DNA from 3 places in the Bacillus sp. z26 genome. Region 1 is predicted to be linked to each of the others. Evidence: riboswitches for the same ligand, from Rfam matches in the RefSeq annotation. Region 1 holds a riboswitch; each other region holds the start of a gene.
What was found. Region 1 has a riboswitch for S-adenosylmethionine ahead of AC4G3K_RS12825 (methionine ABC transporter ATP-binding protein). Riboswitches for the same ligand answer to the same signal wherever they lie in the genome.
Positions count from the first base shown of each region.

Region 2: it holds a riboswitch for S-adenosylmethionine, as region 1 does, so the genes downstream of both, AC4G3K_RS10880 (methionine ABC transporter ATP-binding protein) here and AC4G3K_RS12825 (methionine ABC transporter ATP-binding protein) in region 1, are expected to answer to the same signal.
Region 3: it holds a riboswitch for S-adenosylmethionine, as region 1 does, so the genes downstream of both, metK (methionine adenosyltransferase) here and AC4G3K_RS12825 (methionine ABC transporter ATP-binding protein) in region 1, are expected to answer to the same signal.

Region 1 covers NZ_JBZFQM010000003.1:521,039-525,675, reverse strand. Annotated here, with positions in the region: gene AC4G3K_RS12830 (hypothetical protein) at 1-1,427, opposite strand, end outside; SAM riboswitch class I at 1,645-1,756, shown strand; gene AC4G3K_RS12825 (methionine ABC transporter ATP-binding protein) at 1,878-2,900, shown strand; gene AC4G3K_RS12820 (methionine ABC transporter permease) at 2,914-3,564, shown strand; gene AC4G3K_RS12815 (MetQ/NlpA family ABC transporter substrate-binding protein) at 3,582-4,451, shown strand; gene AC4G3K_RS12810 (amidohydrolase) at 4,507-4,637, shown strand, end outside.
Region 2 covers NZ_JBZFQM010000003.1:95,084-99,720, reverse strand. Annotated here, with positions in the region: gene AC4G3K_RS10885 (O-acetylhomoserine aminocarboxypropyltransferase/cysteine synthase family protein) at 22-1,341, shown strand; SAM riboswitch class I at 1,442-1,554, shown strand; gene AC4G3K_RS10880 (methionine ABC transporter ATP-binding protein) at 1,670-2,701, shown strand; gene AC4G3K_RS10875 (methionine ABC transporter permease) at 2,698-3,366, shown strand; gene AC4G3K_RS10870 (MetQ/NlpA family ABC transporter substrate-binding protein) at 3,379-4,212, shown strand; gene AC4G3K_RS10865 (YuzK family famiily protein) at 4,515-4,637, shown strand, end outside.
Region 3 covers NZ_JBZFQM010000001.1:1,081,964-1,086,600, forward strand. Annotated here, with positions in the region: gene asnB (asparagine synthase (glutamine-hydrolyzing)) at 1-874, opposite strand, end outside; gene metK (methionine adenosyltransferase) at 1,286-2,485, opposite strand; SAM riboswitch class I at 2,615-2,738, opposite strand; gene pckA (phosphoenolpyruvate carboxykinase (ATP)) at 3,116-4,637, shown strand, end outside.

The sequences.
Region 1 (4,637 bases):
CCGCCTTTTTGAAGCGCTGTTTTGTAGAGCTTCAGGGCCTCGTTTGGAGTAGAACCATATGCAGTTATTTCAGGATTGGCTGCAGATACAATGAAATAATTTTGCAAAAATCCATTGGAATCGAGCACACCCGCCAACCAACTGGCCTCACCATAGAAATTATAGATGATTGGCATACTTCCTTCCCATTTCTTTTCTATAAATCTCTTCTCGATAATTTGCAGGGCTCCCTGCGAATCCATATAGGATTCCTCCATATTGCCTGTATAATAGACAGCTTTACCCGTTCTGGAATTTGTGAGCGCATAACCCAGCATAGAATCTACGCCTTCTTTAGGGCTGGTGAAGTCAGTAAAATAATACATTTCTCCATTTTCATCAAAGATTGGACTTACATTAGCTTCAGTGCCTTCGTCTGATGGGAGTTTTACATCTGATTTTCCGAACAGGCTATTCCAAAATCCATGCACATAATTTCCATAATAGCTGTTTTGTGTACTGACAACTTCAGGGGCAACTGCTCCATCTATGAATTCAGGTGTGTCAGACAATGAATAGGAATTAGATTTCCCGGTTTTGGCATCCATCACCACAACACCTTTCACCTTGAAACCGTTTCTGGCAGATACAAAATCACCATAAGAGCGAATATAAAAAGGTGCCCCGTTATCATCTATTTCAAGCTGGGCATCACCGTAGAATATATACGATGGATACTGCAGGCGTATACGACGTTCAGTTTCTTTGTTAAAGAAAGCAGAGGGAGTATAAAGCATGTCTGCTTTAACAAATTTAGGATTAGCTGAAGAGTCTGTAGCGCTCAGCATAAAGTATCCGGGAGTTTCTTTCCCTTTTAACCATTTGAAAAATCCGGAAAATTCAACCGGAGCAATATAAACATACTCACCATTCACTTTTTGGATTTGCAAATTCCCTAATTCATAGTAACTCGTATTAGGCACCTGTCCAAACGCTTTTTTCATTTTATTACGTGCGTATTGAGGTGGTACGCTGGCGGGTGTTTTCTTCTCGTCAAATGTTTGAATTTCTTCTTTGACATCCATTTTGGCGATCTTAAACTTTTCATCGGCATTGAACAGAAAGGCTGTTAAAAAGTAGAGTCCGACAAGCAAACTAAGAGCTAATAAAACACCTTTAATCTTTCTCTCTATACCTGTAGCAAGCAGTGAACCCAACAAGGTCAGTATGATTACAAAAATCCACAGAGAAGAGATGGTTTGATCCAACAGGGTGAAGTAATAAAATAAAAATGCACCAATCGTAATTAATATAGCTAAAGTGATAAAAACAAGAAGTTTTGTTTTCCCCTTCATGAGGATGCGTAATTTTTCATTATCCTTGAATGGCACAAGAATAAGTGCCGATATAATCCCAATGATGATGGAATAGATGAAGATGTTTCCCACTAGTTAACCCCCTCTGGTTTTTTATGTAAATTCTCTTATTAACCTATACGATTGAAAAGCTGTAATGATTCATTAATCGTATAGAATCATCAAAATAGTATTGAGGATATTTATAGTATAATACAAAATTAATTGTAATTTCAGAAAATTGTAATTGACATTAGCAAACAGGTTAGGATATAGTTGGAAACATCAAATTTAATTGAATAGTAAGCGATTCTTATCGAGAGAAGTGGAGGGATTTGGCCCTATGAAACTTCGGCAGCGGATTTTTACTTAGGTAAAAATACTGTGCTAAATCCAACAAACGACTGTTTGAAAGATAAGAAGAAGCCTAACCGGACATATTACTAATCACTTTTATGTATATGTTCCATATAAAGCCTCTTCTGTCTAATGACAGTAGAGGCTTTTTGCATTTCGAATTCCATAAGGCTTGGAGGAGAGAACATGATTGAGTTTCAAAACGTAAAAAAAACATACCACGCGAATGGACAGACGGTTGAAGCATTAAATGGGGTTAATATGACAATTGATAAGGGAGATATATATGGCGTCGTAGGATACAGCGGTGCCGGAAAAAGTACTCTTTTGAGGTTGGTTAATATGCTGGAACGACCTACTGGAGGAGAGGTTCTTGTTAACGGTAAATCGTTTACGAAACTAAAATCTAAGGAATTAAGGGCAGAAAAAAAGAAAATTGGGATGATCTTTCAGCATTTCAATTTACTCCAATCCAAAACAGTTTTTAATAATGTGGCAATTCCATTAAGGCTATCCGGGACAGATAAACAAACGATTCAAACCAGAGTCCGAGAGTTACTGGAGTTCGTTGGATTATCAGATAAGGCTCAGAGTTATCCAGAAGAATTGTCAGGCGGACAGAAGCAGAGGGTTGGAATTGCGAGAGCGCTGGCCACAAACCCATCGATTCTGCTATGTGATGAGGCTACATCCGCATTGGATCCACAAACGACAAGTGATGTTTTAAAACTATTGAAAAGAATAAATCGTGAATACAACATAACAATTTTGCTCATTACACATGAGATGTCGGTGATTAAAGAAATTTGTAATAAGGTCGCTGTCATGGAAAATGGAGGAGTGGTTGAACAGGGGTCAGTCCTAGATGTTTTTTCTAAGCCAAAGACGGAGATTGCCAAACGGTTTGTTAGAACGGTAATCCATGATGAAATACCACAAAGCTTTTTGAATTCCTTAAAGGAAAAGAATCCTGCAGTCTGGAAACTCAATTTTTTAGGATCATCTTCAGGTAAGCATCTGCTATCGACAGTGGCCAAAAGCTTTGACGTCCATTTAAGCGTTCTTTCTGCCAATATATCTGAAATACAGGAAACACCTTTCGGCAATCTAATCGTGGAAGTTATAGGAGAAACAGAAGAAATAAGGAAGGCATTCAATTATGTAGCGAATGAAGATGTAATTCTGCAGGAGGTGAAGCTTCATGAATGAACAGTTATGGGGAATGGAAATTACGCTTGAACAATTACTGATCGGTTTCAGTGACACGCTTTATATGGTTTTCTTTTCATTACTATTCTCGGCCATTATCGGATTGCCTTTAGGGATTTTACTTGTTATTACGAGAGAGGGGCATATCCTGGAGAATAAATGGGTGTTTAATATATTAAACTCGATTATCAATATTTTGCGCTCGGTCCCATTCATTATTTTATTGGTAGCTTTGATTCCATTTACAAGATTCGTTGTTGGATCAGCGATTGGGACGAATGCCGCGATTGTCCCGCTTGTATTTTATGCGGGTCCCTACATTGCCAGATTAGTTGAAAATTCATTATTGGAAGTCGATAAGGGGATTATTGAAGCAGCTCAGGCAATGGGCGCGACCGAATGGCAAATTATTTTTCGTTTTTTGATACCAGAGGGACTAAGTTCCCTTATATTAACCTTTACGACGGCAACCATCGGTCTGGTTGGTGCCTCAGCTATGGCAGGGGCGGTAGGAGCAGGAGGTGTAGGAGATCTTGCTCTCACATATGGTTATCAGAGATTTGACACGATCACCATGATCGTAACGGTAGCCGCATTGGTGATCATTGTGCAGCTTTTACAAACTACAGGCAATACGCTGGCAAGAAAAATAAGAAGACGATAAAGAAGGAGATGGACCGAATGAAAAAATTATTTCTTACTGGTTTAGTAATAGTATTCACAATCGTAACAGCAGCATGTGGAAGTGATTCAAAAGGGAGTGCAAAAGAAGATAGTTCCACCATTAAGGTAGGGGTAAGCAGTGGGGATACAAGGACATGGGATTATATTGCCGAACTTGCCAAGGAGAAGGGATTAGATATAGAGCTTGTAAAGTTCAGTGATTATATTTTGCCGAACACAGCTTTAAATGATGGCGAGGTAGATGCCAATGCATTCCAGACAATCTCCTACTTTGAAGAGCAAGTTAAGGAGAGGAATTTAGATCTTGAGCCACTAAGTTCTACTGTTATTGCCCCAATGGGAATCTATTCAAATAAATATAAAGATTTGGAGGAACTGCCTGAGGGGGCTACAATCGCTGTTCCTAATGAAGGTACAAATCTTGGCCGGGCATTATTGCTCTTGCAAGAGGCAGGATTCATTACATTAGAAGAAAATTTTGATGGGGTTGGTTCTGTCGATAAAATTAAAAACAATCCTAAAAATATTAAACTTGAACTAGTAGCAGCCGGTAATACACCACGTTTTCTAGAAGATGTAGATGCGTCTATTATTAACAATAACTTTGCCGTTGAAGCAGGATTAACATTAAAAGATACCTTGTTCCATGAAAGTGCCACCGCTAAACCATACATTAATATCATCGCTGTAAAAAAAGGGGATAAAGATCGCGAAGATTTAAATAAACTGGTGGAAATTTATCATTCGAAAGAAGTAGAGGATTTTATCCATAAAACGTTTAAAGGGAATACGATTCCTGCTTTTGTATCAGTAGAAGAATTAGTTAATTATCAGGATGCCTGGGTTAGCCCGGCTGTGAAAGAATAATTCTCTTAGAAAACGCCTATCATGGCAGCTTAAAAAAACGAATGGGGGAAGAGAAATGATTAAAAATGAAGGACGTATTTTCCATAAAGATATAATCAATCGATATTTAGATCAACAGGCTGACATGTATATAGATATAAGTCATTACATACACGCCAATCCTGAAATAGGGAATGAAGAATTCTT
Region 2 (4,637 bases), 430 kb from region 1:
AACGAAATGGAGAGATGTGGAATGGCTAATGAGCAAAAGAAGTATCGGTTTGAAACAGTAGGTATACACGGAGGCTTACAGCAAGATCCATTAACAGGAGCGAGAAGTGTACCGATTTATCAGTCGAATGCGTATGTATTTAAAGATACAGATCACGCTGCGAACTTATTTGGATTAGCTGAACCCGGATATATCTATACAAGGATCCATAACCCCACATCAAGTGTATTTGAGGAACGCATAGCTGAACTCGAAGGTGGAATTGGAGCACTGGCAGTTTCAAGTGGTGCTGCAGCTATCACACTCTCTATCTTAAATATTGCGGGTGCGGGTGATGAAATCATATCAGCCTCTACTCTATATGGCGGAACCTATAATTTATTCGCCAATACTCTTCCTAAGTATGGGATTCATGTGAAATTTGTAGATCCAGACGATCCGGAAAATTTCAGAGAAGCCATTACTTCAAAGACGAAAGCGATTTTTGGAGAGACCATCGGAAATCCAAGTCTGCAAGTGCTGGATATTGAGAGGGTAGCGGAAATTGCTCATGAAGCTGGAATTCCTTTAATCATTGATAATACTTTTGCGACTCCTTATTTAAGCCGACCTATTGAATTTGGAGCAGATATTGTCGTCCATTCTGCTACGAAATGGCTGCTTGGAAATGGAACCACACTGGGAGGGGTCATAATAGATGGAGGTAAGTTTGACTGGAATTCACCTAAATTCCCTGGTTTTACTGAACCGGACCCAAGTTATCATGACTTGATTTATAGTGAGGCAATTGGAGCAGGGGCGTTTATCGTGAAGGCAAGAGTACAGTTATTGAGAGATTTGGGTCCGTCCCTTAGTCCATTTAACGCCTTTCAATTTATTCTGGGACTGGAAACCCTGCATGTAAGAATGAAGGAGCATGTCGCAAATACGAGAATAATAGTCGATTATTTAAAACAACATCCAGCAGTATCATGGGTCTTATATCCTGGAGATCCAGATCACGGTGACTATGAAAAAACGAAGAAATATTTACCGAAAGGGGCGGGGGCAGTTGTTGTTTTTGGTATAAAGGGAGGACGTGAGGCAGGTAAAAAGCTGATTGATTCCATTGAGTTATGGTCCCATGTGGCAAATGTGGGTGATGCAAAAAGCTTAATTATTCATCCGGCAAGCACGACTCATCAGCAACTGAATGAGGAGGGATTAAAAGCCTCCGGTGTGCAGGAGGATTTAATCAGACTTTCCGTCGGCATTGAAAATACAGAAGATTTAATTGAAGAATTGGAACTGGCGATAGAAAAGGCAACAGGCATATCTTCGATTAAAGAAGTTTTGAAATAACATTTTTGACCATTCGAAGAAGACTTTGGTGTTGACAGTTCTTTCTAAAACATGATAGGATAGCAGACAGTTAGATTTAAATTGAATAGTGTGTTATGTACTCTTATCAAGAGAGGTGGAGGGATGTGCCCTTTGAAGCCCGGCAACCGGCAATCGATTAGATTGAAAAGGTGCCAATTCACACAGGATGTTATAAATCCTGGGAGATGAGAGAAAGGAACATGTTTATATACTAATCATGCCTTTCTGCCTCCGCAGAAAGGCATTTTTATTTTAACTGAAAACTATCTTAAAATTAGATGTTGATAGAAAGAGCGGTGAACTTTTCATGATTACATTACGTGATGTATCGAAGACCTTCTCTGGAACTTTTAAACGTTCATCAGCTGTCAAAGCAGTAGATCAAGTCTCTTTATCAATTGAAAAGGGAGAGATCTTTGGAATCATCGGGTACAGCGGAGCAGGAAAAAGTACCTTGATTAGAATGCTGAACGGTTTAGAGAAACCATCCGAAGGCAGTGTAGTAGTAGCAGGTAAAAACATGGCTGCTATTAAAGGCGCTGAACTAAGAAAAGCCAGAATGGAAATAAGTATGATATTTCAGCACTTTAATCTTCTCTGGTCAAGGACAGTCAGTGAAAATATAGAGTTTCCTTTAGAAATTGCTGGTATACCAAGCAAGGAACGCAAAAAGAGAGTAAAGGAGCTTGTTAATCTGGTTGGATTGGATGGACGTGAAAATGCCTACCCATCCCAGTTAAGCGGCGGTCAAAAACAGCGGGTTGGAATTGCACGGGCCTTAGCAAATAATCCGAAAGTACTTCTTTGTGACGAAGCTACATCAGCGCTTGATCCGCAGACAACAGATGATATTTTAGAATTACTTGTTGATATAAACAAAAGGCTGGGCTTAACAATCGTATTAATTACGCATGAAATGCATGTTATACGTAAAATCTGCCATCGCGTAGCCGTGATGGAGATGGGGAAAGTAGTGGAGAGTGGTCAAGTGCTTGATGTATTTAAAAAACCAACTGCCCCGATTACAAAGCGATTTGTACAGCAAGTTACTGAGCCGGAAGAAACGAAAGATACGATCGAACATTTACTTACGGAATATCCGACGGGAAAAGTTGTTCAATTATCTTTTATTGGCGAATCTGCTGAAACGCCTGTTTTATCAGAAGTCATTCGCTCTTATAAAATTCATGTCAATATATTGCAAGGTAAAATTTCACAGACTCAGCATGGATCTTACGGAACATTGTTTATTCATGTTGACGGGGATGCAACTGAAGTTTCAAAGGCCATTGATTATCTCCACAAACAGGAAATTGGTGTGGAGGTGATGTCCGGATGATAGAAACATTATTTCCAAATGTAGTATGGGAACGTATCTATGAAAAAACCTGGGAAACCATATATATGACTGGTATCTCATTAGTTGCAACTTTTTTCTTGGGAATTATACTGGGTCTCCTTTTATTTTTGACCTCAAAGGGAAATATGTGGGAAAACAAAATGGTATACGGAATCGTAGGAGCTTTCGTTAATATATTCCGTTCGATTCCTTTCATCATCTTGATTATCCTGCTTATCCCTTTCACAAAGGCCTTGGTTGGAAGTATTATCGGTGTTAAGGCCGCTTTACCTGCTTTAATTATTGGTGCGGCCCCGTTCTATGCTCGAATGGTTGAAATTGGGTTGCGCGAGATTGATAAAGGTGTGATTGAAGCCGCAAGATCTATGGGTGCTACTTCATTTACGATTATAAGAAAGGTTTTAATACCTGAATCATTGCCTGCGTTAGTATCAGGTATAACGGTTACTGCCATTGCATTGGTTGGATATACGGCGATGGCTGGTATGATTGGTGCGGGCGGACTGGGAAGCCTCGCCTATACGGAAGGGTTTAGCCGCGGTCAAACAGATGTCACGTTTGTCGCCACTGTTTTAGTATTGATTATAGTATTTATTATCCAATTTATTGGAGATTTAATAACAAGAAAATTAGACAAACGATAGGGAGGAACCAAAGTGAAAAAGTTATCATTCATACTTGTTTTAGGATTAACTCTTCTATTGACAGCTTGCGGAGGGTCGGGCGATGAATCCAAGTCAGGTGACAAAGATTTAAAAACAATTAAAATTGGTGCTTCAAATGTACCGCATGCGGAAATTCTGGAAGAAGCAGCGCCTTTACTTAAAGAAAAAGGCATTAAACTAGAAGTTGAAGTGTTTACAGATTATGTGATGCCAAATAAAGCTTTAGAAGACGGATCAATTGATGCGAATTACTTTCAACATATTCCGTATTTCGAAGGCCAAGTTAAAGATAATGGATATGATTTTGCCAATGCAGGAAGTGTCCATATCGAACCGATTGGTGTGTATTCCAAAAAGTACAAAAGCCTGGATGATCTTCCAAAAGGCGCAACGATTATTATGAGCAATTCAATAGCTGACCATGGCCGTATGTTATCCATGCTTGAAACTGAAGGTTTAATAAAGCTGGAAGAAGGCATTGATAAAACAGCTGCAACGGTAGATGATATTGCAGATAATCCTAAGAATTTAAAATTTAAAACAGATATTGAAGCGCCTATGTTAACACAGGTTTATAATAATGACGAAGGTGATGCAGTTCTAATTAATTCCAACTATGCAATCGAAGCAGATCTTGTGCCCGCAGAAGACGCTATTGCATTGGAAAGTTCTGAAAATAATCCCTACGTAAACATTGTTGCTGTCAGATCTGATGACAAGGATAAAAAAGAAATTAAAACATTAGTTGAAGTCCTTCATTCAAAAGAAATTCAGGACTTCATTACTGAGGAATACAAAGGGTCTGTTATCCCTGCAACTAAATAATATCTAAACGAAAAGGTGCAGTCGAAATTAGCGGCTGTACCTTTTTTCTTCTATTATATTATGGTTTCCCAGACATCGCTTTTGATCGCTTTTAACCATAAATGTAAGTCTCTTTGGTATCATTTTTTTGAATGAGTAAGAATTTCTTTAAATAAATAAGCAATATCGCTTTTAAGATGCGCTCAGAGTGGTATATAGACTTTGAGGGTTTTTATACAGAGTGATACACTTATTTCATAATAAATGGAAAGGAATGATTTATTATCTTTGTTAATCAGTTACAACTTAGAGTAACAGATGAAATGGATAAAGCGATGAGACAGGCACACGGGGTTGGATATCAAGTATACAGCCAGAATTTGAATGTGCGCATGAAAGTAGAAGAAAAGCGTGAACGCAGCTATATGAAGAGCAATCAAATCTTA
Region 3 (4,637 bases), on a different contig from region 1:
CATTTTGTTCAAATCCAACAGAGAATGTTTTTATTCCAGGATGATATTCTTTTGCAATAGAAGCGATAATCGTAGAATCAATTCCTCCAGAGAGAAACGAACCTACTGGAACATCACTGCGCATATGCATTTTAACACTGTCATACAAAACATCCTGAATCTCTTTTATCCAGTCCTGTTCACTGCGGTGAACCGGTTTAAAATCAGCTTTCCAATATTGACGAATTTTCATTGGCTTGCCAATGCTCTTGGTAAAGCAATGTCCAGGCATCAATTTTTTTATATTCTTCGTCATAGTAGCCGGTTCTGGAGTAAACTGATAGGTAAGATAGTGTTGTAAAGACACGGGATCTAATTCAGAGTTTTCCAGTGCATGCAATATACTCTTTTTCTCTGACGCAAAATATGTTTTTTCCCCATCTTCAAAATAAAAAAATGGTTTAATACCAAATGGATCACGAGCACCAAAAACAGATTTTTCCTGTTTATCCCATATTACAAATCCAAACATTCCACGAAGCAATTCGACTGCCTTCTCTCCATATTGAACAAAAGCTGCCAAGATTACTTCAGTATCTGAGTTTGTAGAAAATTTCATACCTTCTTTTACCAGAACTTCTTTTAATTCCAGGTAGTTGTAAACTTCCCCATTAAAAATAATCCAATAGCGTTCATTTTCATACGTTAAAGGCTGATGACCACTTTCAATATCAATAATACTCAACCTTCTAAATCCAAGCTGAATATGTTCATCTATATAAAAGCCCTCATCATCCGGTCCTCTATGTGTAATTAAATCATTCATACTCTTTAATAGTTCGACATCCTGATTTTTCAGCAGTCGATCATGCATACATCCAACAAATCCACACATTACTTTTCACCTACTCATTTCACTTAAAGATAGTTCATACTTTTCAGACAATAAAATCCTATCAAAAGACAGTATGTTATAAACAGTTCTATCGGTAAAAATACTTATAGAAAATATAACCACTAAATTTCCAAAATATAACACACCCAAATTCTACCACTGTTCGACAAAAAAAAAAAGAGGCATTTTTATGCCTCTTACGGATTGTAGACAAAATGAATTCAGAATGGCTCTATAGGTGCCATATTATGAATTCATTTGTCCTATTATCTGCAGTATGCCCGCGGAAAAGAGCATAAATCGGAAAGGAGAGAATAGCAAAAACAAAAAAACTGCAGACAAGGTCCCCTAAAATAAGGATTTTGTCTACAGTCTGAAAGAGGTATTATATTACCTCTTTCATTCTACTTCTTATAAACCAGCCCCAGTACGTAAAACCGCCACTTTATCTGTTCTCTCCCATGGAAGATCCAAATCATTGCGACCAAAATGGCCATAAGCTGCTGTTTGCTTATAAATTGGACGTCTTAAATCAAGCATTTTAATGATGCCAGCAGGTCTCAGATCAAAGTTAGCACGTACTAATTCAATTAATCTTTCCTCATCAACTTTACCAGTACCGAAAGTATCTATTGAAATAGATACCGGCTTTGCCACACCGATTGCATAAGCCAATTGGACTTCGGCTTTATCAGCAAGACCCGCGGCGACAATATTTTTAGCTACATATCTGGCTGCATAAGCTGCAGATCTGTCTACCTTCGTAGCATCTTTACCAGAGAATGCTCCTCCACCATGGCGTGCATATCCACCATATGTGTCAACAATAATTTTACGTCCCGTCAGGCCAGCATCCCCTTGTGGTCCGCCAATAACAAAACGGCCTGTTGGGTTAATAAAGTATTTCGTCTCTTCATCTATAAGATGAGCAGGAACAACCGGCTTGATCACTTGTTCTTTTAGATCTTTCTTAATTTGTTCAAGTGTTGTTTCCGCGTCATGTTGAGTGGAGATAACGATTGTATCTATTCTAACTGGTTTTTTGTTTTCATCATATTCTACCGTAACTTGTGTTTTTCCATCCGGGCGCAAATATGGCAAAATATCCTGTTTACGAACTTCAGCCAGCCTTCTGGATAATTGGTGAGCAAGAGAGATTGGAAGAGGCATTAATTCTTCTGTCTCATTGCAGGCAAATCCAAACATAAGTCCCTGGTCCCCCGCTCCAATAGCTTCAATCTCTTCATCAGACATTGTACCTTCTCTTGATTCCAAAGCCTGATTTACACCCTGGGCAATATCAGCGGATTGTTCATCAATCGCGGTTAAGACAGCACAAGTTTCTGCATCAAATCCATATTTAGCTCGCGTATAACCAATCCCTTTGATGGTATCGCGAACTATTTTTGGAATATCAACATACGTAGATGTAGTGATTTCCCCAGCAACTAGAACTAAACCAGTAGTAACAGAGGTTTCACAAGCTACCCTTGCATTTGGATCCTTGGCTAAGATTTCATCCAATATAGAATCTGAGATCTGATCGCAAATTTTATCTGGATGACCTTCTGTTACAGATTCTGATGTAAACAAATGTCTTTTATTAGACATATTTTTTCCTCCTTCAACTTCCCTGTTTAATGGCTACTCATTATCATTAATTATCTCCTGATTATATAAAAAAAGACCTTTCCTCCTTTAAAAAGAGGAAAGGTCGAAGTCTCAGAAATCTGCCTTTCACTCTCATCGTTCAAGGCAATATAACCTTGCATCAAGTTAGCACCTTTGCGTGATTACAAATGAATCAAACTGCAGGTTGCCCCGGCTTCATAGAGCTCGTCTCTCCACCGAGTCTTGATAAGAGTATCCATATCAAATGTATATGATATCTTATCCAATAAATCCTGTCAATAAATAAATAGGAATATATTGTTAGGTTGACACATGGCATTTAGAATGACCGAGGAACAGAATAACTCAAAGTATAAAATTCGCATTCTAAAAATAATATTGATATAATTAATGTATGAAAATTCAAAATAACCAGATAGAGATATTCCGCTTCATTTTTAGATAAATTATCAAAGAATACGTCATTATATACTTTATTTATTATCTAAATATAATTATATAGCCCTTATCTTGAAAAATAATATAATTAGTATGGATAATTAAATTAAATGTGTTATACTAATTTTCATATAATATACTTACCAAAATTCTGGAAAAGGATGATCTCGTATGACCTATATAGGAGTTTCCAATGAATTGAAGCAATCACTTACTCATGATAATATTCATATTCAGCTTTCTGTGCCACAGTTAGTTGAAAAAGTATTAACCCGAAAAGAGGGAGTCCTTACATCTACCGGAGCTGTTAAAGCAGAAACAGGCAAATATACCGGTAGATCCCCAAAAGATAAATATATTGTTGAAGAAGCTTCCACTAAAGATAAAATAGCCTGGGGGAGCGTCAATCAGCCTATATCAGAAGCTGTTTTTTCAAAACTATATGAGAAAGTAATGGATTACCTCGAAAAAAGAGACGAATTATTCCTCTTTAATGGATTTGCCGGTGCTTCAAAAGATTACCGCCTTCCCATTCAAGTCATTAATGAATATGCCTGGCATAATTTATTTGTTCATCAGCTTTTTATTCGACCTACTGAAGAAGAGCTCAGTCATCATTCACCTGAGTTTACAATTATCTCAGCCCCTGGCTTTAAAGCAGATCCTCTAGTGGATGGTACACATTCAGAAACATTTATCATTATTTCTTTTGAGAAAAAGGTCGTTTTAATCGGAGGCACTGAATACGCTGGAGAAATGAAAAAATCCATTTTCTCTATTATGAATTACTTGCTCCCAGAGAAGAATGTATTTTCCATGCATTGTTCGGCTAATGTAGGATTCGAAGGCGATGTTGCTCTTTTCTTCGGTCTGTCCGGGACAGGAAAAACCACTTTATCAGCCGATCCAAACCGTCGTTTAATTGGTGATGATGAACATGGCTGGTCACCTGAAGGTGTATTTAATATTGAAGGCGGATGTTACGCCAAATGCATTAATCTTTCACAGGAAAAAGAACCTCAAATATTTAACGCAATCCGGTTTGGTTCTGTGCTGGAGAATGTAATTGTGGACGAACATACGAGAGTTGCAGACTATGATAATGGGATGCTGACAGAAAATACACGTGCAGCTTACCCTATAGAAGCCATGCAAAACATCGTCAAACCAAGTATTGCAGGACATCCTAATACAATCATCTTTTTAACAGCTGATGCTTTTGGTGTGTTGCCTCCAATCAGTAAATTAACAAAGGAACAGGCCATGTATCATTTCCTAAGCGGTTATACAAGTAAGTTAGCCGGCACTGAACTCGGAATTACTTCACCGCAGGCAACCTTTTCTACCTGCTTCGGATCACCGTTCCTTCCGCTGCATCCAACAAAGTATGCTGAGATGCTGGGTAAAAATATTGAGGAACATCAAGTTCAGGTATATTTGGTTAACACAGGCTGGACCGGAGGCGAATATGGAACCGGTAGCCGTATGAAGCTTTCTTATACACGATTGATGATTCAGGCTGCATTAGAGGGCGAACTGACCAATATCGAAACGGTTCAGGACAGTATATTCGGACTCGCGATTCCTTTACATGTTCCTGGGGTTCCTGATGAAGTTTTACAACCACAGAAAACTTGGAAAAATCAAGAAGCCTATTATACAAAAGCCAATGAGCTGGCTAATAAGTTCAGAG